One region of the Superficieibacter sp. HKU1 genome, then DNA from elsewhere that is predicted to be linked to it. Evidence: predicted binding sites of a transcription regulator. Region 1 holds the regulator's gene; the other holds the start of a gene.

What was found. Region 1 encodes PhoB, which activates phosphate uptake and scavenging genes when phosphate is short. Its sites were predicted from a motif close to CTGTCATAAAACTGNCNNAT; they were not measured.
Region 2: rpoH (RNA polymerase sigma factor RpoH) is a predicted target of PhoB. The motif match lies at 7,290-7,309, and genes of this name have one in related genera.

Annotation. Positions count from the first base shown of each region.
Region 1 is NZ_CP119754.1:1,208,819-1,224,025, forward strand. It holds gene mak (fructokinase) at 1-652, shown strand, start outside; gene sbcC (exonuclease subunit SbcC) at 883-4,026, opposite strand; gene sbcD (exonuclease subunit SbcD) at 4,023-5,225, opposite strand; gene phoB (phosphate response regulator transcription factor PhoB) at 5,402-6,091, shown strand; gene phoR (phosphate regulon sensor histidine kinase PhoR) at 6,113-7,402, shown strand; gene brnQ (branched-chain amino acid transporter carrier protein BrnQ) at 7,814-9,133, shown strand; gene proY (proline-specific permease ProY) at 9,215-10,567, shown strand; gene malZ (maltodextrin glucosidase) at 10,778-12,595, shown strand; gene acpH (ACP phosphodiesterase) at 12,705-13,286, opposite strand; gene queA (tRNA preQ1(34) S-adenosylmethionine ribosyltransferase-isomerase QueA) at 13,377-14,459, shown strand; gene tgt (tRNA guanosine(34) transglycosylase Tgt) at 14,502-15,207, shown strand, end outside.
Region 2 is NZ_CP119754.1:341,070-356,276, reverse strand. It holds gene panM (aspartate 1-decarboxylase autocleavage activator PanM) at 1-27, shown strand, start outside; gene P0H77_RS01685 (DUF2207 domain-containing protein) at 502-2,340, shown strand; gene P0H77_RS01680 (GNAT family N-acetyltransferase) at 2,353-2,883, opposite strand; gene P0H77_RS01675 (DUF1778 domain-containing protein) at 2,887-3,156, opposite strand; gene livJ (branched chain amino acid ABC transporter substrate-binding protein LivJ) at 3,512-4,615, opposite strand; gene P0H77_RS01665 (4-aminobutyrate--2-oxoglutarate transaminase) at 4,833-6,098, opposite strand; gene rpoH (RNA polymerase sigma factor RpoH) at 6,274-7,128, opposite strand; gene ftsX (permease-like cell division protein FtsX) at 7,399-8,457, opposite strand; gene ftsE (cell division ATP-binding protein FtsE) at 8,450-9,118, opposite strand; gene ftsY (signal recognition particle-docking protein FtsY) at 9,121-10,641, opposite strand; gene rsmD (16S rRNA (guanine(966)-N(2))-methyltransferase) at 10,837-11,433, shown strand; gene P0H77_RS01635 (DUF1145 family protein) at 11,423-11,695, shown strand; gene P0H77_RS01630 (lysoplasmalogenase) at 11,856-12,482, shown strand; gene zntA (Zn(II)/Cd(II)/Pb(II) translocating P-type ATPase ZntA) at 12,559-14,754, shown strand; gene P0H77_RS01620 (MFS transporter) at 14,760-15,207, opposite strand, start outside.

The DNA of each region.
Region 1 (15,207 bases):
GCCTTTTGATAAGGATTTGAGCGAGCGGCTAAAACGCGAAGTAAGAATGGCCAACGATGCCAACTGTCTGGCCGCCTCTGAAGCCGTGGACGGGGCCGCCGCCGGAGCAGAAACGGTTTTCGCGGTGATTATCGGCACCGGTTGCGGGGCAGGCATTGCGTTGAACGGGCAGGCGCATCGCGGTGGCAACGGTACCGCAGGCGAGTGGGGGCATAATCCTCTGCCGTGGATGGATGAAGACGAACTGCGCTATCGTGCCGAAGTTCCCTGTTACTGTGGCAAGCAGGGGTGTATTGAAACCTTTATTTCCGGCAGCGGTTTTGCGACCGATTACCAGCGGTTAAGCGGGCGTTCGCTAAAAGGTAATGAAATCATGCGTCTGGTGGATGAGCTGGACCCGCTGGCAGAGCTGGCGCTTAGTCGTTATGAACTGCGGCTGGCAAAATCGCTGAGTCACGTAATTAATATTCTCGATCCTGACGTGATTGTGCTGGGCGGCGGGATGAGTAATGTCGACAGGTTGTATAAAACCGTACCGCAACTGATTAAAAACTGGGTGTTTGGCGGCGAGTGTGAAACGCCGATCCGCAAAGCGGTGCACGGCGATTCCAGCGGGGTACGCGGTGCCGCCTGGTTGTGGCCGCAACGTTAATGACAGGGGGTGAGAACGGTTTTGCTCTGTGCCCTGTTATGCCGGGTGGCGCTGCGCTTACCCGGCCTACAAAAGCAACAATATCAATCCGTTGTATTACCGTAGGCCCGAACCAGCGCCGTGCCCCGACCGTAGGCCCGCGCAAGCGCAGCGCCGCCGGGCATATAGCGCCGCCGTGCCAGCGCCGTCCCCCAGCGCCGTTTTACCCTGTTTCGCCTGCCAACCTATCCTCATTCCTCAACGGCGAATACCCTGTCGAGCTTGCTGTACCCCAGACCGTTCACCTTTTTCACCTTAATCTGCACCGGAATGCGCTCCTTCATCGCCTCGACGTGGCTGATGACGCCAATGGTTTTGCCGGTGGCGTTCAGCGCGTCCAGCGCGTCCAGCGCGGCATCCAGCGTCTCGCTGTCCAGGGTGCCGAATCCTTCGTCGAGGAAGAGGGAATCAATGCGCGTTTTATGACTTACCAGGTCAGAAAGCGCCAGCGCCAGCGCGAGGCTGACGAGGAAGCTTTCGCCGCCGGACAAAGTCCGCGTATCGCGCACCGCATCTGCCTGCCAGGTATCGACCACCTCCAGCTCCAGCGCATCGCTGACCTTCCGCTTGAGCAAATACCGTCCGTGAAGACGGTTAAGCTGTTTATTCGCCAGCCAGACGAGATTGTCGAGCGTCAGGCCCTGGGCGAATTTACGGAATTTATCGCCGTCGCGGGAACCAATCAGCCCATTAAGCAGGCTCCAGTCGGCCAGTTCCTGCGCGGCGTGCTCAATATGCTGCATCAGCGTCTGCTGATGCTGGCGGTTATCCGCATCCTGTTTTAACTGCTGGCGGATCTCGCCCTGCCGTAAGCCGATATCACGAAGCCGCTGGTTCAGCTGCTCCAGGGCCAGCCGGATTTGCTCACTGTTCTGCTCCGGCGAGAGCCCTTCAGGCAGGTGCTGCTGATGCGCCTGCCGCTGATTTTGCGCCTGTAGCGCCAGCGCCTGACATTGCTGAAGCTGACTTTCCAGCGATTGCTTCAGGGATTCCAGCTGGCGACGGGTCGGCTCATCGAGCAGTGCGGCCTGAAATGCTTGCTCATCGGCGAACTGGCTGGCGCTGAGTGCCGCGTCAAATTGCGCCTGCGCCTGGTGTAAACGCGATTTTTCCAGCGTTTCCTGTTGTTGCAGAGTGTGCCACTGGCTCTCCAGCTTCACGCAGTCGTCATGCGTGCTGCGCCAGCCCTCCAGCGACACTGGCCCGGACGCCGGGGAGGTTGCGGTTTGCGGCAAGGTTTCCAGTAATGGAATAAGCTGCGCCAGCGCCTCCTGAAGCGAGGCCAGCTCCGTCTGGCGGGTTTGCCACGCCCGGGCTTCTTCTTCCCGCGCCGCCAGCCAGGTGGATTCATCGCCTTCAGCAGGCCAGCTCAGCGACAGTGCCTGAAGCGCCGTTTCCAGCGTCGTCCGCTGGGCAGTGACGTGTTGTGCAAAGCTGGTGATTTGCTGGCTCGCCTCAGCAATCTGTATCTCCAGACGTTGCCGCTGACTCAGCTGATGGAGCTGCTCTTCATAGCGATCCTGCTCCTGCTGCCACGGCGTGATGTCGTCCTGCGGTTGCAGGGCTATTTGCAGCGTGGCGCCAAGCGTCTGCCATTGCTGGGTAAGTGCTTGCTCCTCCTGGGTGAGCGTCTGGATATCACTTTCGTCGCGTTGCTGCTGGCGTTGCAGCGCATCCGTCTGGCCGCGAAGTTTGCCGCCTTCATCGGCCAGCGATCTGACCTCTTTTTCCAGCGCGTCACGGCGGGCCTGATTCACACTGGGTTCGAGCGTGCGATACTCCTCGACGGCAGGATGCGTCGTGGAGCCGCAGAGCGGGCAAGGGTGGCCGGATTGCAGCAGCGCGCGCTGGCTCTCCAGATCCTTAATGCGGGCTTCCAGCTGGCAAAGGGCCTGCACATCCGCAAGCTGCTGATTTTTTTCTTTATAACGCTGGCGCAGATTGACAATTTTTTCATTTAACGTGGCGTATTCCGTCCGGGAGGCCTGAACGGTGCCGTGTAGCTTTTGCAGGTTCTGATGGACGGCGGTCAGACGCAGGTGTAATGCGTTTAATCGCTGGCGCAGCGGGCGCTGTTGAGTATGGCGCGCCTGGGCCTCGCTGACTTCGGCTGGCGTAAGGGCAAGCGTCACGGCGGGCAGCGCAGCCAGTTCTCGCTGATGGCCGGCTAATTGCTGCTGTCGTTGCTGTAGCTGCGCGTTATCGCGTGTTTGCTGGGTAAAGGCATGCCGCCAGCCAGTGAGTTCGCTGCTCCACAAACGCCAGCGATCGTGTTCCTGAAGCCAGTCAGTCAGGTGTTTATGCGTCGTTTGCAGCGAAGCCTGCTGGTGTTCCGCGCTGGCCCGCAGTTGAGCGCGTAGGGTTAATGCGGTTTGTAAGCAAGCATTTACTTCCTGCGCCTGCCGCTGCGTTTGCTTCACTGCGCTGGTCTGCTCCTGACAGCGACGCCACAGAGGACGCAATTGCTCTGCGGGCTGGGCCAGCGTCAGGGCGGTAAGCTGTGGTTGCGCCTGGGCCAGCGCCTGCAGCGCTCCGGCAAGTGCGTTTTGCGCACGCTGGTGCTCTGCCTCCAGCTCCTGCTGGCGCGTTAACCAGTTGAGATGACTTTGCGCCTGCGCCTGCAGCGTTACCTGCTGGCGTTCCTCGTCAATAAGCGCCTGCAAACCTTGCTCCAGCGCCTGCTGCTGTTCCGCGCTGAGCAGGGCCACGCCGCTGGCCTGCGCCTGCAGTGTTTCCAGTGCGGTACGGGTAGTTTTATGCTTTTCAAATACCATCGCTGAAATGTGGCCGTAAATCTCGGTGCCGGTCAGCTCTTCCAGCAACTCGGCACGCTCACCGGGTTTGGCGTTCAAAAAGGCCGCAAATTGCCCCTGCGAAAGCAGCATCGAACGGGTGAAACGCTCGTAATCCAGCCCGGTCAGCGTGGCGGTCAGCTCCAGCTTATCTTTCACTTTATCGGCAAGAATTTTGCCATCGGCACAACGCGCCAGCTCCACCCTCGGAGCCTGCAGGTTGCCGTCCGGCTGATTGCGCGCGCGGTTCTGGCTCCAGAAGGCGCGGTACGCTTCACCTTTCACTTCAAACTCGACCTCGGCCAGACAGTCGGCGGTGTCGCGGGTCATAAGATCATTTTGCGATTGCGACAGCGTGCTAAGGCGCGGCGTCTGGTGATACAGCGCCAGGCAGATCGCATCCAGCAGCGTCGTTTTACCTGCCCCCGTCGCGCCGGTGATGGCGAACAGGCCGTTGCTGGCGAACGGTTCTGCAGCGAAGTCAATTTTCCACTCGCCTTTCAGTGAGTTCAGGTTTTTCAGGCGCAGGCTGACAATTTTCATGCTTCATCCTCTCCGGACAGGGTTTCCAGCGTTTGACCGAAAAGGGTAAACAGCCGCTTTTGCTGCGCCTCGTCGAGATCTTCCTGGGTCAGCCGGCGCTCAAATACGTCTTCAACGCTCAGTTCGCCGAGCGTTTCGCGCAATTCACCTTCCAGAATACGCTGGCGGTGCTCGCGGCTGCGTCTAACTAAAAGCACCTCAACCGGTAAATCCTCGGTCAGGGCCTGAATACGTCGCTGAATATCATGCAGGTATTCCCCGCTGGTGATTTCGATATCCAGCCAGACCTTTGGCGTCGCGGGCGCATCACGCCACTGCATAAGCTGCTCGCTGATGCCGGCAAAATCGCCCTTGATCACAGCCAGCGGCTGCGTGACGGGAACCTCAAGCGGTGTCACGTCGGTGAGTTTGCCCTCCGCAAAAGTGACCAGGTTGACGCTTTTATTTTTTCCTGTCTCATCAAAGCTCAGTGAAATGGGCGAGCCGCAGTAGCGAATGTGCTCGCTGCCGTTAATTTTTTGCGCGCGGTGGATGTGGCCCAGCGCGAGGTAATCAACGGGCGGAAAGTTTTGCGCCGGGAAGGCGTCCAGCGTGCCGATGTAAATATCGCGTACGGCATCGCTTTTGCTGGCTCCGACGGTCGTCAGGTGTCCGCTGGCGATAATCGGTAATGGCTGCTCACCCCGCAGCTCGCAGGCGTCCTGATACTGCTGCTGATAATAATCTGTGATGGCCGTCAGCAGACGTTGCTGCTTCTGGCTGCCGGATTGCCCCGCCTGGCTAATCACCATGTCGCGCGGACGCAAAAACGGCACCGGGCAAAACACCGCGCCCGGCGTGCCGTCGCGCTTTAACAGAAGGTGCGGTTTATCGCCTGCGCTGGCAATGACGGTCGTTTTGAGAAACGCCAGAATGTCGCGGGATTCGTTAAGCGTGGCCACCGAATCATGATTTCCGGCCAGCACCACCAGATGACAGCCGGTCTGCTGTAAATCGACCACGAAACGATAATATAACTCGCGGGCATAGCTCGGCGGCGAGCCGGTATCAAAAATATCGCCCGCCACAATAATGACATCAACCTGCTGCGTCTGAGCGGTATCCAGCAGCCAGTCAAGAAAAGCGCTATGCTCAGCGGCACGGCTCTTACTGTAGAAGTTCTGGCCGAGATGCCAGTCTGAAGTATGAATGATGCGCATGTCGGTTCCGTGGCAAAAAAGCGTACAGCGGATTATACCCTCTGAAGCAGGCGGGGCGAAGCTGGCTGTCACATCGCGTTTACGCAATCGTCACACGGTCATCTTTTTCATAAATCTGTCATAAATCTGACGCATAATGACGTCGCTATCCATAATGATGATAAACAGGGTAAAAAATGGCGAGACGTATTCTGGTCGTAGAAGATGAAGCTCCAATTCGTGAGATGGTTTGCTTTGTTCTCGAACAAAATGGCTTTCAGCCTGTTGAAGCGGAAGATTATGACAGCGCGGTGAATCAGCTCAATGAACCCTGGCCAGACCTCATCCTGCTGGACTGGATGCTTCCCGGCGGTTCCGGCATTCAGTTTATTAAACATATCAAGCGTGAAGCAATGACGCGCGAAATCCCGGTGGTAATGCTCACCGCACGCGGTGAAGAAGAAGATCGCGTCCGCGGGCTGGAAACCGGGGCAGACGATTACATCACCAAGCCGTTCTCGCCAAAAGAGCTGGTAGCGCGGATTAAAGCGGTGATGCGCCGCATTTCCCCGATGGCCGTTGATGAGGTCATCGAAATGCAGGGATTGAGTCTCGATCCCTCCTCGCACCGGGTCATGACCGGTGAAAGCCCGCTCGACATGGGGCCGACTGAATTTAAGCTCCTGCACTTCTTTATGACCCATCCCGAACGTGTTTACAGCCGTGAACAACTGTTGAATCATGTCTGGGGAACCAACGTCTACGTGGAAGACAGAACGGTGGATGTTCATATCCGCCGCCTGCGCAAAGCGCTGGAGCAGAGCGGGCACGATCGCATGGTTCAAACCGTTCGCGGCACGGGTTATCGTTTCTCGACCCGTTTCTGATCTCAGACAGGAGTGTGACGCGTGCTGGAACGTCTGTCATGGAAAACGCTGGTTTTTGAACTGGTTATCTGCTGCCTGCCTGCGCTGATACTGGGGGCATTTTTCGGTTATCTGCCGTGGTTTTTGCTGGCGGCGGTGACCGGGCTGTTGGTCTGGCACTTTCTGAATTTACTGCGACTTTCCTGGTGGCTATGGGTCGATCGCAGTATGACACCGCCGCCGGGCCGCGGCAGCTGGGAGCCTCTGCTTTACGGACTGCATCAGATGCAGCTACGCAATAAAAAGCGCCGACGTGAGTTGGGCAACCTCATCAAACGTTTTCGCAGCGGCGCGGAATCGCTGCCGGATGCGGTGGTGCTGACGACTGAAGAAGGCACGATTTTCTGGTGTAACGGCCTGGCGCAGCAGGTGCTGGGGCTGCGCTGGCCGGACGATAACGGGCAAAATATCCTTAACCTGCTGCGTTATCCCGAATTTACGCTCTATCTGAAGAATCGCGATTTTAGCCGGCCATTGAATCTGGTGCTCAATAATGGCCGTCACCTCGAATTTCGAGTGATGCCCTACAGTGAAAACCAGCGGCTGATGGTGGCGCGCGATACCACGCAAATGCACCAGCTTGAGGGCGCGAGACGCAATTTCTTTGCCAACGTCAGCCATGAGCTGCGCACGCCGTTGACCGTGCTACAGGGTTATCTGGAGATGATGCAGGAGCAAACGCTTGAAGGCGCGCCGCGCGAAAAAGCGCTGCATACCATGCGCGAGCAGACGCAGCGTATGGAATCGCTGGTAAAACAATTATTAACCCTCTCCAGGATTGAAGCGGCACCTGCGCTGGCCCTCAATGAAAAGATTGACGTGCCGATGATGCTGCGGGTGATAGAGCGCGAGGCGCAAACCCTCAGCCACGATCGTCATACGCTGCGTTTTACCGTGGATGATTCGTTAAAAGTGCTGGGCAATGAAGAACAGTTGCGGAGCGCTATCTCTAATCTGGTGTACAACGCGGTGAATCATACGCCTGCCGGAACCACTATTTCGGTCAACTGGCAGCGCGCGCCTCATGGCGCACTGTTTACCATTGACGATAACGGACCGGGAATCGCTGCCGAACACATTCCGCGCCTGACCGAGCGTTTTTATCGTGTTGATAAGGCCCGTTCGCGGCAGACCGGCGGCAGCGGGCTGGGGCTGGCAATCGTGAAACATGCGTTAAATCATCATGATAGTCGCCTCAACATTACCAGTAAGCCGGGTGAAGGAACGCAATTTAGCTTTTTGCTTCCGGAACGATTCATTGCCAGAAACTAGGCTGGTTATGCCGCTTGTAACCGTAACTTTCCGCAGACCAGCCTGGGCTGGTCTGTTTAGTTTGCAGGTAAGCGAAACGGGTGCCATATCCTCGCGCCTGCTGCTTTTTTGTTCGAATGATCAGCCATCAGTTTTTCTGATAACTGGTCCATCATGCTGGCTGAATATTCTGAATTAGCATAATCATCTGGTTTTACGATCCTGCCTTGCTTTAAAACGTTATAAGCGTTTAAATTGCGCCCCAGAGGCTGTCATACCGACTGCTTTTGCGTGATAAATCGAAAAACAATACTTCGTCACGTCAGTCAGGGAGTATATCCCGCTGGAAATATATGCAATTGCTGCGCGATCGTCCCGCATGGAAAGCAACAATTCATTTACAACACCACATCCACAGGCAGTAAATAATTTATGACCCATCAGTTAAAATCTCGCGACATCATGGCTCTGGGCTTTATGACCTTTGCCCTGTTTGTCGGTGCTGGCAATATCATTTTTCCTCCTATGGTCGGTTTGCAGGCCGGCGAGCACGTCTGGACGGCGGCCATTGGCTTTTTGATTACGGCGGTCGGTCTGCCGGTGCTGACGGTTATTTCGCTGGCGAAAGTCGGCGGTGGGATTGATAGCCTCAGTACGCCGATCGGTAAAGGCGCGGGTATTCTGCTGGCCACCATCTGCTATCTGGCGGTCGGTCCGCTGTTTGCCACCCCGCGTACCGCGACGGTTTCCTTTGAAGTGGGTATTGCACCGCTGACGGGGGACGGGGCGATGCCAACCTTTATCTACAGCCTGGTCTATTTTGCGCTAGTGATCGTGGTTTCTCTCTATCCCGGTAAGCTGCTGGACACGGTGGGCAACTTCCTCGCGCCGATGAAAATTCTCGCCCTGACGGTACTTTCCGTCGCCGCGCTGGTATGGCCTGCCGGCCCGATCAGCCATGCGATTGATGCTTATCAGACGGGGTCTTTCTCTAACGGCTTCGTTAACGGTTATCTGACGATGGATACCCTGGGCGCAATGGTCTTCGGTATCGTGATTGTCAACGCTGCCCGTTCGCGCGGCGTTACTGAAGCGCGTCTGCTGACCCGCTATACGGTATGGGCGGGGCTGATGGCCGGTATTGGGCTGACGCTGCTGTATCTGGCGCTGTTCCGCCTGGGTTCCGACAGCGCTACGTTAGTTGACCAGTCGGCTAACGGTGCGACTATTCTGCACGCGTATGTTCAGCATACTTTCGGCGGCGCAGGAAGTTTACTGCTGGCGGCGCTGATTTTCATTGCCTGTCTGGTGACGGCAGTGGGCCTGACCTGTGCGTGCGCTGAGTTCTTTGCGCAGTATCTGCCGTTCTCCTATCGCACGCTGGTGTTTATCCTTGGCGTGTTCTCTATGGCGGTCTCCAATCTGGGGCTGAGCCAGCTGATTCAGATTTCCGTGCCGGTATTAACGGCGATCTATCCACCGTGTATCGCACTGGTTGTGTTAAGCTTCACCCGCCCATGGTGGCATAATTCATCGCGCGTGATTGCGCCCGCCATGTTCATCAGCCTGCTTTTTGGTATCATTGACGGCATTAAAGCCTCGGCATTGAAAGATGTCCTGCCTGCGTGGACCGAGCGTTTACCGCTTACCGAGCAGGGGCTGGCGTGGCTGATGCCAACGGTAGTGATGATTGTGCTGGCGGTTATCTGCGATCGCCTCATGGGCCGCCAGGTCACCTCCAGCGCACATTAATCGTTGCACGGCGGTTCGTTTAACCACGGAGCTTAGGGTTCCGTGGTTTTTTATTTTTTGTGTTGAATGGCATTTGAAACGATGGAAAGTACTAACAAGCTGAAGCGGGGACTGAGCACCCGTCACATCCGCTTTATGGCACTCGGGTCGGCAATCGGTACCGGCCTTTTTTATGGCTCGGCAGATGCTATAAAAATGGCAGGTCCCAGCGTACTGCTGGCCTATATTATCGGCGGCGTTGCCGCGTATATCATCATGCGTGCATTAGGGGAGATGTCGGTCCACAACCCGTCTGCCAGTTCCTTCTCACGTTACGCTCAGGACAACCTCGGCCCGCTGGCGGGCTATATCACCGGCTGGACCTACTGCTTTGAAATTCTGATCGTCGCCATTGCCGACGTTACGGCGTTCGGCATTTATATGGGCGTCTGGTTCCCGCATGTGCCGCACTGGATTTGGGTGCTCAGCGTGGTGATGATCATCTGCGCGGTCAACTTAATGAGCGTGAAGGTGTTCGGCGAACTGGAGTTCTGGTTCTCCTTCTTTAAGGTCGCCACCATTATCATTATGATCGTGGCGGGCGTCGGCATCATCATCTGGGGGATTGGCAACGGCGGGCAACCGACCGGGATCCATAACCTGTGGACTAACGGCGGCTTCTTCAGCAACGGCTGGCTGGGGATGGTGATGTCGCTGCAAATGGTGATGTTTGCTTACGGCGGTATTGAAATTATCGGTATTACCGCGGGCGAGGCGAAAGATCCGCAGACCTCCATTCCCCGCGCTATCAATTCCGTGCCGATGCGTATTCTGGTGTTCTACGTCGGGACGCTGTTTGTGATTATGTCCATTTACCCGTGGAACCAGGTCGGCACAGACGGCAGCCCATTTGTTCTGACGTTTCAGCATATGGGGATCACCTTTGCTGCCAGTATCCTGAACTTTGTGGTATTGACCGCCTCGCTTTCCGCTATCAACAGCGACGTTTTCGGCGTGGGGCGTATGCTGCACGGTATGGCGGAGCAGGGCAGTGCCCCCAAATTTTTCGCCAAAACGTCACGTCGCGGTATTCCGTGGGTGACGGTCGTGGTGATGACCTTCGCGCTGCTGCTGGCGGTATATCTTAACTACATCATTCCGGAAAATGTCTTCCTGGTGATTGCCTCGCTGGCAACGTTCGCGACAGTGTGGGTGTGGATAATGATCCTCCTGTCACAGGTGGCGTTCCGCCGCCGCCTGTCGCCGGAAGAGACCAAAGCGCTGAAGTTTAAGGTTCCGGGCGGTGTGGTGACGACCATAATCGGGCTGATCTTCCTGGTCTTTATCATTGCGCTGATTGGCTATCATCCGGATACGCGTATTTCGCTGTACGTTGGCTTCGGCTGGATTGTGCTGCTGCTGATTGGCTGGATGTTTAAGCGTCGCCGGGCATAATTCCGCGGTATAACGTTTGTCAGCAGTCTGAGACCGGGAGACATCCCGGTCTTTTTTTGCTTACATTTGCATTCTCTTGCGTACTAAAAACCGATCTATCATGAGTGTTCTGCGCCCCCGGCTTCACCCCTGGAAAAACAGCCAAAAGAGGAGGGGGAGCGGCGCGGCTTGTGTCATGGTAGGCTGATTTTTCAGGAAAGAGGATTGATGATGTTACATGCCTGGCATCTTCCCGTTGCGCCGTTTATCTCGCAGCGACAGGATCGACTCACGGTGACGCTGTGGCTGCGCGGAGAAAACTTACCCGCCCGTGTAGTACTGCGTACTGAGCTGGATAACGAAGAAATTTCCCTGTCCATGCGTCGTTCTGCCCGCGCGCCCTCACCGGGGATCGTGGTCTGGCGTGTGGATATCAATCTTAATGAAGGGCAGCCCCGCCGCCGCTACAGCTTTAAATTGCTGTGGGAGGATCGCCAGCTGTGGTTCACGCCGCAGGGCTTCAACCGCTTTCCACCGGCGAAACTGGAGCGTTTTGCGCTGGATCTGCCGGATAATGGTCCCGACTGGGTGGCCGATCAGGTGTTTTATCAGATCTTCCCGGATCGCTTTGCGCGCGGTAAGCGCCAACCGATCCATCAGGATAACGTCTATTATCACCACGCCGCCGGGCGTGAAATCGTGCTGCGTGAATGGAATGATCCGGTCACGGCGGAAGCGGGAGGATCGACGTTTTATGGCGGCGATCTCGACGGTATCAGCGAAAAGCTGCCGTACCTGAAAACGCTGGGCGTTACCGCGCTGTACCTGAACCCCATCTTTTCCGCACCCAGCGTGCATAAATATGATACTGAAGATTATCGCCAGGTCGACCCGCAGTTTGGCGGCAACGGAGCGCTACTTCGTCTGCGGCAGAATACGCTGGAACAGGGAATGCGGCTGATCCTCGACGGCGTGTTTAACCACAGCGGCGATTCCCATGCCTGGTTTGATCGTCATAACCGGGGCACCGGTGGAGCCTGCCATAATCCTGATTCGCGCTGGCGCGACTGGTACAGCTTTTCCCCGGATGGCCGCGCGCTGGACTGGCTGGGTTACGCCAGTCTGCCGAAGCTGGATTTTCAGTCGCAGACGCTGGTTGATGAAATTTACGCCGGCGATGACAGCATCGTGCGCCACTGGCTGAAAGCGCCGTGGAATATGGACGGCTGGCGGCTGGACGTCGTGCATATGCTCGGCGAGAACGGCGGTGCGCGTAACAACCTGCAGCATGTCTCGGGCATTACCCGCGCGGCGAAAGAAGCTCGCCCCGACGCGTTTGTTTTTGGCGAACATTTTGCCGATGCCCGCCAGTGGCTGCAAATGGACGCGGAAGATTCGGCAATGAACTACATGGGCTTCACCAAGCCGCTGTGGGCGTTTCTGGCGAATACCGATCTCTCTTACGATCCGCAAAACATTGATGCCCGTACCTGCGTCGCCTGGATGGATAACTATCGCGCTTCGCTGTCGCATCAGCAGCAGTTGCGGATGTTTAATCAGCTCGACAGCCACGATACCTCACGTTTCAAAACGCTGCTGGGTAAAGACGTGGCGCGTCTGCCGCTGGCGGTGGTGTGGCTGTTTACCTGGCCCGGCGTGCCCTGTATTTACTATGGCGATGAAGTGGGGCTGGACGGGGCGAACGATCCTTTCTGCCGCAAACCGTTCCCGTGGGATAAGGGCAAGCAGGACGGCGAATTGCTGGCCCTTTATCAGCGAATGGCAAAACTGCGTCGGCGCAGCCAGGCGCTGCGCCGCGGTGCTTGCCAGGTGATCTATGCCGAGGGCGACGTAGTGGTGTTCGTGCGGATGCTGAAACAGCAGCGCGTGCTGGTGGCGATTAACCGCGGTCAGGCGTGTGAAGTGGTAGTTGGTGATTCGCCGCTGTTAAACGTTAAGGCATGGTATCTGAAAGAGGGGAAAGCCACGTTTGAGGGGGAGCTTCTGACGCTGCCCGCGGTTTCAGCTTCGGTGTGGATGGGGAATTGACACGCTCAATCACCGTAAACGTGCCCGGTGGCGGCTTCGCCTTACCGGGCCTACGATCGGGTTGCCATATGTAGGCCCGGTAAGCGCAGCGCCACCGGGCATCACGGCGCTACAACTCCCCCCGTTGCGCCTGCACCATCATCCGCGGATAAAACTGCCAGAACAGCGTCTCCAGCTTCTCATAATGCGCGTCCAGATCGTGCCAGGAGTTGCGTAACGCATCAAGACGCGGACGGCGGCTGGCCATACCGTTCAGTACGTTCTGAATAAAAGCCATATCGCGATACCGCTCCAGCCAGCGTTCGGACCATAAATACTGATTGAGATTCACAAAGCGTGGCGGGGAGTCGGGCAGGATGTTGCCAATCTGCACCTCAGCGTAGCCGACAAACTCCACCAGCGGCAGTTCGGGCGAGACTTCTTCCCAGTGCAGGGAAAGAAAGTGATCCCACATCACATCCAGCGTGATCGGCGCGACCCGGCGCGTCTCCGGGCGAAACCACTCCCGCGCCGTTTTCACCTCCGGCAAATTATCTGTCAGCACATCGATACGCCGGTGCATATGAATGCCGTCCACTACCGCCTGCGGGTAGAGCGACTGCGGATTTCCACGGACAAAATCCGCCAGTAAATTGCCCGACAGCGAACTGTCAGCGAGATGGGCGAGGTGCAGGTGAGCGAGAAAATTCATGGTTTGTTGCTATCTCCGGCAGGGTAAAGGTTGCAGGGAAAACGCCCCGGCACTAGACTACCCGCCTCTTTATTTGTCCTGGTTACCGTCATGCGTCTTGCCGATTTTTCCTTTGAACTCCCTGAATCCCTGATTGCTCACTATCCGCAGCCTGAACGCAGCGCGTGCCGCTTGTTATCGCTGGACGGTCCGACAGGGGCGCTGACGCATGGTACTTTCACCGATTTGCTCGATAAGCTCAACCCCGGCGATCTTCTGGTCTTTAACAATACCCGGGTGATCCCGGCGCGTCTGTTTGGCCGTAAAGCCAGCGGCGGCAAGGTTGAAGTGCTGGTCGAGCGGATGCTGGATGATAAACGTATTCTGGCACATATTCGCGCCTCCAAAGCGCCAAAGCCCGGGGCGGAGCTGCTGCTGGGCGATGACGAAAGCATCAACGCAACGATGACCGCCCGTCACGATGCCTTGTTTGAAGTTGAGTTCCATGATGAACGTCCGGTGCTGGATATCCTGAACGCTATCGGCCACATGCCGCTGCCGCCGTATATCGACCGCCCGGATGAAGACGCTGACCGCGAACTGTACCAGACCGTCTACAGTCAAAAGCCAGGCGCGGTGGCCGCGCCGACCGCCGGTTTGCACTTCGATGAACCGCTGCTGGAACGCCTGCGTCAGAAAGGCATTGAAATGGCGTTTGTCACGCTGCACGTCGGCGCGGGCACTTTCCAGCCGGTGCGCGTCGAAAGCATTGAAGATCACATCATGCACTCTGAATATGCCGAAGTGCCGCAGGACGTGGTTGACGCGGTGCTGGCCGCCAAAGGGCGCGGCAACCGGGTGATTGCGGTGGGCACGACCTCGGTACGCTCGCTGGAAAGCGCGGCGCAGGCGGCGAAAAATGACCTGATCGAGCCGTTCTTTGGCGATACGCAAATCTTTATCTATCCGGGTTATCAATACAAGGTTATTGACGCGCTGGTGACCAACTTCCATCTGCCGGAATCCACGCTGATTATGCTGGTCTCGGCGTTTGCAGGTTATAAACATACTATGAATGCGTATGAGCAGGCGGTTAACGCCGAATATCGCTTTTTTAGTTATGGCGATGCGATGTATATCACGTACAATCCGTCGGCGATTAATGAACGTGTCGGGGATGACTCCGCGGCATAAGCTTTTCACGTCGGACTGTTTTTCCGGCGTACTGGAGAAAAAATGAAATTCGAACTGGATACCACCGACGGACGCGCCCGCCGCGGTCGCCTGGTGTTTGATCGGGGCGTAGTGGAAACGCCTGCGTTTATGCCCGTCGGTACCTACGGTACCGTAAAAGGCATGACGCCGGAAGAAGTCGAAGCCACCGGCGCGCAAATTATTCTTGGCAACACCTTCCACCTGTGGCTGCGTCCGGGCCAGGAAATCATGAAGCTGCACGGCGATCTGCATGATTTTATGCAGTGGAAAGGGCCGATCCTCACCGATTCCGGTGGTTTCCAGGTCTTTAGCCTGGGCGACATTCGTAAGATCACCGAGCAGGGCGTGCATTTCCGCAACCCGATCAACGGCGATCCGATTTTCCTCGATCCGGAAACCTCAATGGAAATCCAGTTCGATCTCGGTTCCGACATTGTCATGATCTTCGACGAATGTACGCCGTACCCGGCGGACTGGGACTACGCGAAACGCTCAATGGAAATGTCGCTGCGCTGGGCACAGCGCAGCCGCGACCGTTTTGACGGGCTGGGCAATAAAAACGCGCTGTTCGGTATTATTCAGGGCAGTGTTTACGAAGATTTACGCGATATCTCCGTCAAAGGTCTGGTGGAGATTGGCTTTGATGGCTACGCTGTCGGCGGACTGGCGGTTGGCGAGCCAAAGGCAGATATGCACCGTATTCTGGAGCACGTTTGCCCGCAAATCC
Region 2 (15,207 bases), 870 kb from region 1:
CAGGCGAACGGCTGGGTGAAGCGATAGCATTACGTGAGTTTACCTTTCGGCGCCGCCGTGAGGAGTTCTTGCAACGATACCCGCCATTACTGGGTGTTTACTCCCCCAACTTCGGTACGATAACCTTCATCACGCTTATTTCGCCTGTAAATCACTGGCAGACTGGCGGTTGAGCGTCAATAACGGTAGCTCATTTTTGCCTGACGGGCAGCAATAAATACGTCGGTACCGTTTTATTGATGACCATCGGGCGCCTTTTATTTTCCCGGGGAATCACTCTTCACAGTACAAACATCTGAAGAAGCCCCTTATCATTAAAGGGGTAATGCTATGACTGGTTTATTAGGGTGGCGAGCAGCCTTACTGGCACTCGTGCTGATCCTGATAACAGAGAATACCCCTGCCGCCGTGAATATGGTCCGATTACAGCCCAATGCGGCACGAACCTATGAACATATTCTTTCCTTCGACTCCCGCGCCCGTTTCGCCCCGGATGGCCGGATGGAAGTGCAGGAAAATATCACCGTGATTTCGTTGGGCAAGGAGATCCGGCGCGGTATTTTTCGCACTCTTCCCCTCTCCTGGCATCGTCCTGACGGCAAGATGTTCAGCGTCGATTATCAGATCCAGTCTGTTTCTCGTAACGAGGTAGCGGAACCTTACAGCCTTGAAGCCTCAGGCAAGACGCTGACGGTGCGTATTGGCAACACCGATCGCACGCTGAAGCCAGGCATTTACCGCTATGAAATTCGCTATCAGGTCAGCAACCATTTCAGCCGTTTTTCTGACGGGGATGAGCTTTACTGGAACGTAACGGGCAACGACTGGAACTGGCCCATTAGCCAGGCCAGTTTTCATCTGCAATTGCCTGACGCGGCGGGTTATTTGAATGAAGACGGTAAAGATACCCGTCTGCGCTCAATAGATGTCTATACTGGGCCACTGGGGGCAAAACAGCATAATGCCATTTTGCGCCCTGATGGCGGCGTTGAAACCTCGCAGCCGCTGAAAAAAGGGGAAGGTCTGACCGTTGTTTATACCTGGCCGCGCACGGTACTTGCCCGGGCACCCACCCCGCAAGCCACTGCGCCCCTGGCGCATGTGCTGTTGCCGACGCTGAATACCAGCATACTGTGGCTCCCTGTGCTGCTGATGGGGTTGTATTACCTGCTCTGGTGGTGGAGAAACGTGACGCCAGACGGACTGAAAATGCCGCCTGTGACGCCGCAATACAGCCTCCCCGCCGGTATGTCGCCGGGCTACCTGCGCTTTATCACCCGCCGGATTTATGATGATGTGGCTTTTACCAGCGATCTGCTGGGGCTGGTAGCCAAAGGAGGTATGACGCTCAGTATGACCTCCGACAACGCCCCATCGTTAACCCGTCTGTCTGCCGGAGGGAATCCACGTTTAACGGCGGACGACCAGAAATTACTGAACATCCTTTTTGGCGGTAATGGCAGCCGTATCGATCTGCGCATCGCCCGTCAGCCGATGGTCAACCACGCGCGTAAATGGTTAACTCAGCGCTGTGAAGCGCAACGGGAACTGCTTTTCCGGAAATGGGGTAAACCCGTACGTCGCTGTATTTTGCTTGCCCTGTTCATTCCCCTGATTTGTGGAATATTTTTTAATACTCCGGTCGCAGTACTGACGCTGCCGGGACTGCTTATGCTGATTCCGGGACTGATACTTTTGCTGGTCTTCCTGATAGCGATCTTCAATCCGCGCGAAACCGGACGTAACAGAGGTTTGGTGCTGCTGTTTTCGTTTTTATTCGGCGCGGGTTTAATTACAGGATGTACGGTGTTCCTTTCGGCCATGCTGCCTCCCCTTGAGCAGATCCCGGCAGGTTATCCCGGCGCACTCGCCGTCGCTATCGTACTGTGCCTGCTTTTTTGCTGGATCACCCCGCGTTATACCCAGCGCGGACTGAATGCGCTGGCGATGGCAAAAGGGCTGAAGCGCTACCTCAAAACGGCGGAAAAACATCACCACCAGACGGTTTACCAGCCCCGTCAGACGATACTCAGTTTTGAAAGCCTGCTGCCTGCCGCGCTGGCGCTCGGCGTGGGAAAATCCTGGACGAATGGTTTTACGGCATATCTGAGCGGCATCGGCGCGACATCAACCGCATTCTCCGGCGCTGACTGGACGCATCTGCATCATCTTAACCACGCTATTTACAGTTCTTCTCAGGAGATGCCGACGTTTAACTCGCACAGCGGCTCATCCGATTCAGGCTCCAGCGGGTCGGATTCAGGTTCAGGCGGGTCGGGGTCATCGGACAGCGGTTCGTCCGGCGGCGGTTCGGGAGGCGGCGGTGGTGGCGGGTGGTAGACGATTTACACATTACGCTATATCTGACGCAAAAAGCGATTCAATGGATTTCACAGGATAAAAGAGCGCATGATTGTTCTCGCCTGATAGCGGAATAAACCCCAGGCTGAGATAAAATGCTCTGGCGTTATCATTTAGCGCCTCCACAAACATGCCGTGGATGCCAACAGTCTGAGATGCGCCAAAAATAACCTTCATAGCATGGGTTACAAGCATGGTTCCCCATCCCTGACCCTGAAGCCTTTTGTCTACGGCCAGACGCCCGAGCGTGATGCTGGGTACGTTTCGATAAGGTATTTGTTTCTGCTGTGTTTTTGAGGGAAGAGACGCTTTTTCAAAGCAGCTTCCGGAAAGCGTGTAGTACCCTAAAACAGCAGGAACAGGCCCTGTGGTTCTGAGCACATAGCCACGCAGGATTTTTCTATGGTGCTGACGGCTGAGGTGTTCAAATAAAAAGCGGTTTAATGTCTCTTCGCCGCAGTCAAATTCGTTGAGGTTATATTCTGTCGCGTCAGCAAAAAGCTCAATAATTAACTCGTCCACGCTTTACTCCATGTTTTGTAGACGTCTGGCTGCTTTTTTCAGTTTTTCATTGGGTTCAGGTGGGTTGCTGAGTGCATCCATCACACGCGCCCACGATTCATCATTCAGGACCATCCGACGATGTTGTTCAATCACCTGTGCGGCACGTTCAGACGCGCTGCGCAGCATAAATTGAGTGATTGTCTGGTTGGTGAGTACAGCCGCCTCTTCAATCATGCCTTTATCGTCATCGCTGAGCCTGAGATCAATGCGCTGTTTCTTTAGTACAGGCATAGTTCCTCGCAATATGTACGGTGTTAATCCGTACATATGATAATCCCGGTAAGCGCGTATTTCAACATGGGGGTGCGGAGAGTTGCCAAAGGAATACCCTCCCCTAAACGGCTGCCTCTCGTTCAGATCTCCTGATCATGATATTTATAACCATAACGAACAAACAAATGACTATATAAGCGCAAATGAAGAAACTGAAGGACGCTCCCCCGTAATCCGCCGTCACACGGCACCAGCGTTGCTGGTCGATAAGGCCGACCATAGACAGAAAAGATTCAAAAAAAATCCTCCGACAATGTTGCCGGAGGATTTGTGTATAAGAGACAGCCTTAACGGAGAGGGTTAAGCAAAATGATTACTTCGCGTCGGTCGCCGTGCCGTTGGCGTGCCAGTCGAAAACGCCGAATTCAAAGCCTTTCAGGTCACCTTTCTCATCCCAGGACAACGGCCCCATCACCGTTTCGACTTTGTTCGCCTTCAGGTATTTAGCGATCTCTTCCGGCTCGTCAGACTGGTTCAGACCGGCCTGGAGAGATTGCAGCGCTGCGTAGGTAGTCCACACGAATGCGCCGCTCGGATCTTGTTTCTTCGCTTTGATAGCATCCACAATTGGTTTGTTAGCCGGAACCTGATCGTAGTTCTTCGGCTTGGTGACCAGCATCCCTTCGGCAGAATCACCGGCGATGTTAGATAGTGAGACGTTCGCTACCCCTTCCGGTCCCATAAACTGCGTTTTCAGACCCGCCGCACGCGCCTGGCGCAGGATCTGGCCCATTTCCGGGTGATAACCACCGTAGTAAACGAAATCGATGTTTTCTTTCTTCAGACGCGCCACCAGGGTGGAGAAATCTTTCTCACCGGCGGTGATACCGTCAAAGAACACCACGTTCGCGTTGCCTTTCTTCAGGTTGTCCTGAACCGCGCGCGCCAGACCTTCGCCGTACTGCTGTTTATCGTGAACAATCGCGATACGCTGCGGCTTCACTTTCTCAAGAATATATTTCGCGGCGGTCGGCCCCTGATCGGAATCCAGACCGGTAGTACGCAGGATCAGCTTGTAACCACGGGCGGTCAGTTCCGGCGCGGTTGCCGCTGGCGTGATCATCAGAATGCCTTCGTCTTCATAGATATCCGACGCGGGCTGAGTAGAAGAAGAACACAGGTGACCGATAACATATTTGATGCCGTCGTTAACCACTTTGTTTGCCACCGCCACCGCCTGTTTCGGGTCGCAGGCATCGTCATATTTTACGATGGTCAGTTTGTTGCCTTTCACGCCGCCTTTGGCGTTGATATCGGCGACGGCCTGTTCAGCGCCGGTAAACTCCTGGTCGCCATACTGCGCTACCGGGCCTGACATTGCGCCGACCACGGCCACTTTAATGTCTTCAGCCAGCGCCATGTTGCTTAACGACAGCGCGATACATCCTGCCAGTAACGCTTTACCCTTCATTTTCATCCTGAGATTCCCCATTATTGCGGTTATTACGTGTGTTGTGATGTTGTTATGCGACACATTATTTTGATTGTAAGACTGCTGAGCGTGTCTTTTCAGCATTCTATGCTAAAACATACCCCATTTTTATGATTTTGGAATAGCTAATTTGTCGCAGTAATAAGAAGTGGGCGAAGGAATGCCCCGGCAAGCGCAGCGCTACCGGGGAAAAACAGCAGATTTAGCGCGTTAACGCGCGATAAATAATCTCCAGCGCCTTGCGGAACTGCGCTTCCGGGATCGTCAGCGGGTAGAGAAAACGGATGACGTTGCCGTAGACGCCACAGCTTAATAGCAGCAGTCCTTCGGCCAGTGAAGCTTCCAGCACCTGTCGGGTAAACTCTGGCGAAGGCTGGCCGGTCTGCGGATCGTTAAACTCGACGGCGACCATTGAGCCTTGCGCACGAACATCGACAATGAATGCGCACTCTGATCGGGCGTTATTAAGCACTTCCACCAGATGCGCCCCCAGTTCGCGGGCGCGGGTGCACAACTGCTCTGCGTCAATCACGTCCAGTACCGCGTGTGCGGCAGCAATCGCCAGCGGATTACCCGCATACGTCCCGCCCAGGCCACCCGGCGCGGGCGCATCCATCACGTCTGCGCGCCCGGCCACGGCGGAGAGCGGCATCCCGCCCGCCAGGCTTTTCGCCATGGTAATAAGATCCGCTTTTTGCGCGTAGTGTTCCATCGCAAACAGTTTGCCGGTACGGGCAAAGCCGCTCTGAACCTCGTCGGCAATCAGCAAAATGCCGTGGGTGTCGCACAACGCACGCAACGCCTGAATAAAATCGGGCGGCGCGATGTTAAATCCGCCCTCTCCCTGCACCGGCTCCAGAATAATAGCGGCGACTTGATCCGGCCCGATATCAGCTTTAAAAATACGTTCGAGACTTTTCAGTGCCTCAGACGTGCTGATGCCGTGCAGTTCGTTCGGATAAAGCGCGTGAAAAACGGAACCGGGGAACGGGCCGAAGCCTGTTTTGTAAGGCGCAACTTTGCCGGTCAGCGCGAGGGTCATGGAGGTACGCCCGTGGAAGCCGCCGCCAAAGGCGATAATGCCGGGACGCCGGGTATAAGCGCGCGCTATTTTTACCGCATTTTCGACCGCTTCCGCGCCGGTGGTGAAGAACGCGGTTTTGGCCACGCCATCGATCGGCACCCGGGCATTAATACGCTCGGCCAGCAAAATATAGCTTTCATACGGAACGATTTGATAAGCGGTATGGGTGAAAGCCTGAAGTTGCTTTTCGATAGCGGCCACCACGTCCGGATGGCGATGTCCGGTATTCAGCACGGCGATACCGGCTGCAAAATCAATAACTTCTTTTCCTTCACTGTCCCACAGCGTCGCGTTTTCTGCCCGTTCGGCGTAGAAGCCGCACATAACGCCGATGCCGCGCGGCGTTGCCTGTAAACGTCGCTGATTGAGTGATTCATTACTCACGATAACCCCCTGCCACAAGAAGCCCGAAACGGATAGAGCGCACAGCTAATTGTTTGCCATAGCGTGAATTAACGCCAGTGAATGTCAGGAGTCAGACAGAGGAAAGGATTATGGTGGGGAGGCAGAAAACAAAAACCCCCGGACGTGTCCAGGGGTTATCGGGGTACGGCGCGGATTACGCTTCGATAGCGGCGCGCAGTTTCTTCATCGCGTTCTTTTCAAGCTGACGCACACGTTCAGCGGAAACGCCGTAGCGGTCGGCCAGCTCCTGTAGCGTGGACTTATTGTCATCGTCCAGCCAACGCGCGCGAATAATAGCCTGGCTACGCTCGTCGAGGCCCTGCATCGCATCGGTCAGCTTGTTCGCCGCCTGCTCTTCCCAGTTGTCATCTTCAATGCCGTCGGCAAAGTTAGACGTTTTATCCTGGAGATACAGCACGGGTGCCATCGGCTGGCTGTCGGATTCATCGTCGGAAGACATATCAAACGTCATGTCCTGCGCCGCCATCCGCGATTCCATCTCACGCACGTCTTTACTGGTCACGCCCAGCTCACGCGCCACGATTTCGACTTCATCCTGGTTAAACCAGCCCAGACGCTGCTTGTTTTTACGCAGGTTAAAGAACAGCTTACGCTGTGCTTTAGTGGTGGCGACCTTCACGATACGCCAGTTACGCAGCACGTATTCGTGAATTTCAGCTTTGATCCAGTGCACGGCAAAGGAGACCAGGCGCACGCCGACTTCAGGGTTAAAACGGCGCACGGCTTTCATCAGGCCGATGTTACCTTCCTGAATGAGGTCAGCCTGCGGCAGGCCATAGCCCGAGTAGTTACGAGCAATATGAACAACAAAGCGCAGGTGTGACAGGATCAGCGTCTTAGCTGCTTCCAGATCGCCCTGGTAATGCAGCTTTTCAGCGAGCGCCCGCTCTTCATCGGCCGTCAACATCGGCCATGCGTTCGCAGCCCGGATGTATGACTCCAGGTTACCAACAGGGGCTAAAGCTAAAGTTTGCATTTCTTTGGTCATTCAAATCCTCTCAATTTACAGCTTACCGGCAGCGGCTTGTCCCGTGATACAGCAACAAACGTGCCAGTGCGTACGAGCAACGAGAATATCATCCACTCTTTTATCAGACAGTGATTTTATCCACAAGTTCAATGCAACCGTGTGAATAGATTACGCACAAAATGTGACATATCGTTGAAAGAGTCAGGCAAGGGAAGACGGGAATGGTTGGCTACGCTTCCCCTGCACAGGGAATATTGCATTGCAGGGGAAGAGTATATCAGAAATTTTTTAGTCAGGCGTAAAGTGACGTAAATGTTGCACCGTAGCCAGCCAGGCAGCGACCCAGCCAATCATTGAGCACACCAGTAACAGCAGCAGGCACTCATCAAAAGAGAGGCCGCTGAGCGAAAACTGGGTGCCAAACACTTTCGCCACGTCAGTCACCGCCGAAGAGAGCCGCATGACTAAAATCTCGGACAAAATCAGCGACAATAACGCGCCGGAGAAGCCAAGCACCGCGCCGCCGTAAAGGAACGGCCGCAGAATGAAACCATCCGTCGCACCGATCAGCTTTTGCACGTTAATGCTGTCACGACGGGAAAAGATGCTCAGGCGCACGCTGTTACCGATGACCAGAAATACCGCGGCAATCATCAGTATGCCAATCATCGCCGACACCCGGCCCACCAGCCCGGTGAGCGAGGCCAGACGCGCAAACCAGCTATCATCCATGCGCACTTCATCTACGCCCTGCACGCGGCTGACGCGGTCGCGCAGGGTGTTGAGCGAGTCGGTGTTCTGGAAGTCCAGTTTCGGGATGACCACTGCCACAGCAGGAAGCGGATTCTCTTCCAGCATGTCCAGCGCGCCGCCAAAGCCTGACCAGTTACGGAACTCGCCCAGCGCTTCCTCACGCGACAGGTAGTTGACCTTATCGACGCCCTGCTCCGCCTGAAGCTGCCCCACGACGCGGGCCGCGGCATCGTCATCCAGCGCTTTGTCGAGATAGACGGTGATTTGCGGCGAAGGATAATACTGCGCCGCCGCCTCGCTGACGTTCTTGTACACCATATAGCAGACGCTCGGCAGCGTCAGGGAAATGGCGATCACCATGACGGTGAGGAAGGTCGCAAACGGCTTGCTTTTAAGATCCTGGACCGCGCCGTGCCAGGCATAGCGCACCTGCTCGTTAAAAACGTTGGTCTTACGCGACGCCGCTTTTGGCGCAGGCTTATTACGTTTTGGCGCACCGCGATTGCCGTCACCCGCGCCACCCTGTGGCTTACGAAAGCGGTCGAAGCGATTACTGAACTGCCTGATGTGATTCACAGCGTCGCGTTTATTCACCGTGATGGCCTCCATGCAAATGACCGTCGCTGAGGGTCAGCATCGGATACGTACGACGGGAAATCAGTCCGATATCGTGCGTCGCCATCAGTACCGTTACCCCTACGCGGTTAAACTCTTCGAACAGGCGTAAAATGCCTTCAGACAGCGCGTCGTCCAGGTTACCGGTCGGTTCGTCCGCCAGCAATACGGCGGGTTTATTCACCACCGCGCGGGCGATCCCCACGCGCTGCTGTTCACCGCCGGAAAGCTGAATGGGGAAGTTTTTCGCTTTATCAAGCAACCCGACTTTATCCAGCGCCGCTGAAACGCGACGACGGATATCATCGCCGCTGGCTCCCGCGATGATCAGCGGAATAGCCACGTTATCGAATACCGTGCGATCCATCAGCAAGTGGTGATCCTGGAAGATCATCCCGATTTGCCGGCGTAAAAACGGAACTTCACGGTTTTTAAGCCGACTGATGTCGTGACCGCTGAAGTAAATTTTCCCGGCGCTGGGCCGCTCGATGCCACAGATCAGCTTAAGCAGCGTACTTTTCCCCGCGCCGGAATGCCCGGTCAGGAAGGCCATCTCGCCTTGCTGCAGGTGGAAAGTCACTCCCTGCAACGCTTGTCTCCCGCCGAGATAGGCTTTGCTGACGTGTTCAAAGCGAATCATTATTAATCCTCTCGGGCAAAAAGTGCCTCAATAAAATCGCCCGCATTAAACGGACGCAAGTCCTCTATACGTTCGCCGACGCCGATATAGCGGATCGGAATTTCGAACTGATCGGCGACGGAGAAGATCACCCCGCCTTTCGCCGTACCGTCCAGTTTGGTCAACGTGATCCCGGTCAGTCCCACTGCCTCATGGAACAGTTTGGCCTGGCTTACCGCATTTTGCCCGGTGCTGGCGTCCAGCGTCAGCATGACTTCATGCGGCGCGTCCACGTCGAGCTTTTTCATCACGCGGACAATTTTCTTTAACTCTTCCATCAGGTGCGCTTTGTTTTGCAAACGCCCTGCGGTATCGGCAATCAGTACGTCAATATGGCGCGCTTTCGCCGCCTGAATCGCATCGAAAATCACCGAGGCGGAATCGGCACCGGTATGCTGCGCGACCACCGGAATATTATTGCGCTGGCCCCACACCTGAAGCTGCTCAACCGCGGCGGCACGGAAGGTATCGCCCGCGGCCAGCATTACCGATTTACCCTGCTGCTCAAACTGGCGTGCCAGTTTGCCGATCGTGGTGGTTTTACCCACGCCGTTGACGCCGACCATCAAAATCACAAACGGGGTTTTGCCTTCAATATTAAGCGGTTCGTCCACTTTTGCGAGGATTTCACCCATTTCATCTTTTAACAGGCCATACAGCGCTTCGGCGTCGCGTAGCTGCTTGCGGCTCGCGCCTTCGGTCAGATTAGCGATGATTTTACGGGTGGTTTCGACGCCCACATCGGCAATCAGCAGCTGTTCTTCCAGCTCTTCAAACAGATCATCATCGATTTTCTTGCCGCGGAAAAGACTGATAAATCCGGAACCGAGATTTTCTTTTGTTTTCACCAGGCTGCGTTTGAGACGCGCAAAGAAACCTTCTTTGGTCGGTTTTTCTTGCTCCTGAGCAACCTCTTCCTGGGGCGCATCTTCCTCGACCGGCACCACGATCACGGCTTCTTCCGCCGCTTCGGCGGCCAGCGCATCCAGCTCTTCGTCGCTAATCGGGGCGTCTTCCGGCGCTAACGGCTCCTGTTCGCTAACCCACTCTTCCGGCTCAACCGTGGCGGGCGTCAGTTCTTCCGCCAGCGGTAGTTCTTCATGTTCGATGACGGCAACCGGTTCGGGTTCAACGATTGGCTCAGGTTCGACAACAGGTTCAGGCTCAACAACCGGTTCAACCTCGATAATTACTTCAGGCTCAACAACCGGCTCAACCTCAACGATCGCTTCGGGCTCGACAACCGGCTCAGGCTGCGCAGCTTCTTGCGGCGAGGTGCTTTCCGCAACCTGCTCCGTTACCTCAACAATCTCAGCAGCAAACGCGTCGGTTTCTGCCTCGCTACGCGGCTCTGCTTCTGGCGCGGCCTCGTCTGCAACCGGCAACTGTTCTTCGGGCTTTTGCTCCGCCTGTGCCGTTTGCTCGTCATCTTTTTGACCAAAGCCCAGCCAGGAAAAAAAGCCACGTTTTTTTTCTTTCGCCATTTGCGACCACACTCCCCGCTGTTAATTCAAAGCTCAGCCCCGGAACCATACTGCCGGGCGCTGAAAATCAGGATGAAATTCGTAACCTAGTCTATCACTTAACTTAACTCGCATCACCGCTTGCGGAATAAGGTTTCACCGCAAGCGTCGCATCGTTAGAATAGCAGGCCGAAATAGTGACCAGAGCAGCATTTAATGAAGAAACCTAATCACGCAGGCAGCGGCCAGATTCGCATTATCGGCGGGCAATGGCGTGGCCGTAAATTACCGGTTCCGGACAGCCCCGGTCTGCGCCCTACCACGGACCGGGTCAGAGAGACGTTATTTAACTGGCTGGCCCCGTCAATGGTCGATGCCCGCTGTCTCGACTGCTTCGCCGGGAGCGGTGCGCTGGGGCTGGAAGCGCTGTCACGCTACGCGGCTCAGGCCACGCTGCTTGAAATGGAACGCAGCGTCGCCCGGCAGCTACAGAAAAATCTTGCAACACTTAACGCAACTCACGGGCGGGTCGAAACGGGTAATACGCTCGCGTTCCTTAATCGACCAGGGACGCCTTACGATATCGTGTTTGTCGATCCTCCTTTTCGGAAAGGATTGCTGGAAGAGACATTGCACCTGCTGGAAAGTCACGGCTGGCTGGCGGATAACGCGCTTATCTACGTCGAAAGTGAAGTAGAGAACGGCATGCCGCCGGTCCCGGCCAGCTGGCAATTATACCGTGAAAAAGTGGCGGGCCAGGTCGCTTACCGTCTGTATCAGCGCGATGCGCAAGGAGAACAACATGCTGATTAATCTTGGTCGTTTGCTTATGCTCTGCGTCTGGGCATTTTTGCTTCTGAATGTGGTGCATCCGTTTAAGTTTCCTGCCAACATTTTTATCAACGTGGCAATGGTATTTATGATCCTGATGCACGGTCTGCAACTGGCGCTGCTCAAGGCAACTCAGCCAAAAGAGGGTCCGCCTTTAACCACCGGCCAGAAGGTGCGTATTTTCTTGTTTGGCGTTTTTGAACTGGTCGCCTGGCAGAAAAAGCTGAAAGCGACAAAAAAATGAGCCGGGATCTGGCGTTGTCATCTCCCTGCGCCAGACACTACACTCATTAACAGGGCTGTAGGCATAATGCCTGCGTAGTGACATACTCGATGGATTTTACGTTGCAGAACGGTGTGTGCAACCTTAAAGCCGACGAGTATAACGAATTCAAGGAATTATGATGCTCTGGTCATTTATCGCTGTCTGTTTTTCTGCCTGGCTGTATGTCGATGCTTCTTATCGTGGACCCGTCTGGCAACGCTGGGTATTTAAACCGGTTACGCTGCTGCTTTTACTCCTGCTTGCCTGGCAAGCGCCCATGTTTAATGCCATCAGTTACCTGGTGCTGGCCGGACTGTGCGCGACGCTGGTGGGCGATGCTTTAACCCTGCTGTCACGCCAGCGCCTGTTGTATGCCATCGGCGCGTTCTTTCTCTCACATTTGCTGTACACCATTTACTTTGCCAGCCAGATGACGCTGTCGTTCTTCTGGCCGCTGCCGCTGGTGCTACTGGTGATTGGTGCGCTGCTGATCGCGACCGTCTGGACGCGGCTGGAAGAGTTACGCCTGCCGATTTGCACGTTTATCGCCATGACGCTGGTGATGGTCTGGCTGGCCGGGGAGCTGTGGTTCTTCCGCCCCACCGACACGGCACTTTCTGCCTTCGTGGGGGCAGCACTGCTGCTGCTCAGTAACATTGTCTGGTTGGGTAGCCATTACCGTCGCCGTTTCCGCGCCGATAACGCCATTGCGGCCGCCTGCTACTTCGCCGGACATTTCTTGATTGTGCGTTCACTTTATCTCTGATTGCGCTTGACTCTGGAGTCGACTCCAGAGTGTATGCTTCGGGTAATGAGAAAATTATCATTCCCCGGAGAATATAATGTCGACTCCAGATGCTAATGGCAAAAAAGCCCCGCAGTTCGCCACGCTTAAATTTACGCCCGCTGCGCCGGAACCCGCGTCATGCTGCGCTGATGCTTCATGCTGCGCCGAAACCGCGCCTGCCGACGCCGTCGCTGACGCCCGCTATAGCTGGAAAGTCGAAGGAATGGACTGCGCCGCCTGTGCGCGTAAGGTAGAAAACGCCGTACGCCAGGTGGCGGGCGTTACCCAGGTTCAGGTGCTGTTCGCCACGGAAAAACTGGCGGTGAATGCCTCTGGCGATGTCAGCCAGCAAATTGAACAGGCGGTACAAAACGCAGGCTATACGCTGCGTCATGAGTCTGCCCCGCCGCCCACCACCTCGCGCCTGCGGGAAAATCTTCCGCTGCTTATCCTGATAGTCATGATGGCCGTAAGCTGGGGGCTTGAGCACGTTAACCACCCGGCAGGTCAGGCCGCATTCATCCTCACCACCCTGGTGGGACTGTACCCTGTCCTTCGCCAGTCGCTACGGCTGATCAAGAGCGGCAGTTACTTCGCGATTGAAACCCTGATGAGCGTTGCCGCCCTCGGCGCGCTGTTTATCGGCGCGACGGCAGAGGCGGCGATGGTACTGCTGCTGTTTTTGATCGGCGAACGCCTTGAAGGCTGGGCCGCCAGCCGCGCCCGCCAGGGCGTCAGCGCCCTTATGGCGTTAAAACCGGACACCGCCGTGCGGCTGCGCGACGGTCAGCGGGAAACCATCGCCCAACGCGATCTCCGTCCCGGCGATACCATTGAAGTCGCTGCCGGTGGCCGACTGCCCGCCGATGGTCAGCTTTTGACGCCGTTTGCCAGTTTTGATGAAAGCGCATTGACCGGGGAATCCGTCCCGGTAGAGCGTAGCGCAGGCGAGAACGTGGCGGCAGGTGCCACCAGCGTCGATCGTCTGGTCCAGCTTACCGTTACCTCTGAACCAGGCGACAGCGCGATTGACCGCATCCTGCGGTTGATTGAAGAAGCCGAGGAGCGGCGCGCGCCTATTGAGCGCTTTATCGATCGCTTCAGCCGCCTTTATACGCCGGCGATTATGCTGGTGGCGCTGCTGGTCGCCCTGGTGCCACCACTGTTGTTTGCTGCCGCCTGGCAGGAGTGGATTTATAAGGGGCTGACGCTGCTGCTGATTGGCTGCCCGTGCGCGCTGGTGATTTCCACGCCCGCCGCGATCACCTCCGGACTGGCGGCGGCGGCACGGTGCGGCGCGCTGATTAAAGGCGGCGCAGCGCTGGAACAGCTTGGGCGTGTTCAGCAAATCGCCTTTGATAAAACCGGCACCCTGACCGTGGGGAAACCCCAGGTGACGGGCATTTATCCCTGCGCGATGGACGAGCATGCGCTGCTGGCGCTCGCCGCTGCCGTTGAACAGGGCTCAACGCATCCGCTGGCGCAGGCGGTGGTGCGGGAAGCACAATCCCGTGGGCTTACGCTGCCTGACGCCACGGAGCAGCGCACGCTGCCGGGCGCGGGCATTGAAGCGCTCGTCGCGGGCAAAAAAATTCTGATCTGCGCGGCGGAGAAATTCCCCGGCGAGGCGTTTAGCCTACAAATTCGTACTCTTGAGCAGGAAGGCCAAACGGTGGTGATGGTGGCGCAGGAGGAGCGCGCGCTGGGTCTGATTACGCTACGCGATACGTTACGGGAAGACGCCAGAGAAGCAGTGGATGCGCTGCATCAGCTTGGCGTGCAGGGCGTGATGTTGACCGGTGATAATCCGCGCGCGGCGGCAGCCATCGCGGGGGAACTGGGTCTGGATTTTAAGGCGGGGCTACTGCCCGCCGACAAAGTTCAGGCGGTAACCGCGCTGAACCGCCAGATGCCGCTGGCGATGGTCGGCGACGGTATCAACGATGCACCCGCCATGAAAGCCGCAACAATTGGCATCGCGATGGGCAGCGGCACCGACGTGGCGCTGGAAACGGCGGATGCCGCACTGACCCATAACCGCCTGACGGGCCTGGCGCAGATGATTGCCCTTGCCCGCGCGACGCACGCCAATATCCGGCAGAACATCGCTATCGCGCTGGGCCTGAAGGGTATTTTCCTGGTGACGACCCTGCTCGGTATCACCGGCCTGTGGCTGGCGGTGCTGGCAGATACCGGCGCAACGGTGCTGGTGACGGCGAACGCGCTGCGCCTGCTGCGTAAAGGACGTTAAAACGGTTACTCTGTGCGGGCGATGTTCTCCTCGCGCTCGGCCAGCGGGATCGCCCGTGTCGGCCACAAAAAAAGCAGGGTCAGCAGCGCCATCGCATACAGCCCGGCACGCGTGACCTGCGCGCGCGATTGCCGGTAAGTTTGGGTTAATACCGGCAGATCGTTTTTCAGCGCGCCCGCCTGATGCATAAACAGGGTGAACTGCGGATCGTTCAGATAAGGCACCACCGCCAGATGCTGCAACGCGTCGCGCGTTTGCTTGCTGACGGGGGCATTGACGACCTTATCTTTCATGCCGATCGTCAACATCGTAAGCATCACCATGCTCACCAGCGCCACTCCCATCGCCTGACCGACATCGCGTGCGGCGGCCTGGATACCGCCTGACTGGCGCGCTTCTTTATCCGGCAGCGCACTGGTCACCAGAAACGGCGCATTACTCGCAATCGTGCCC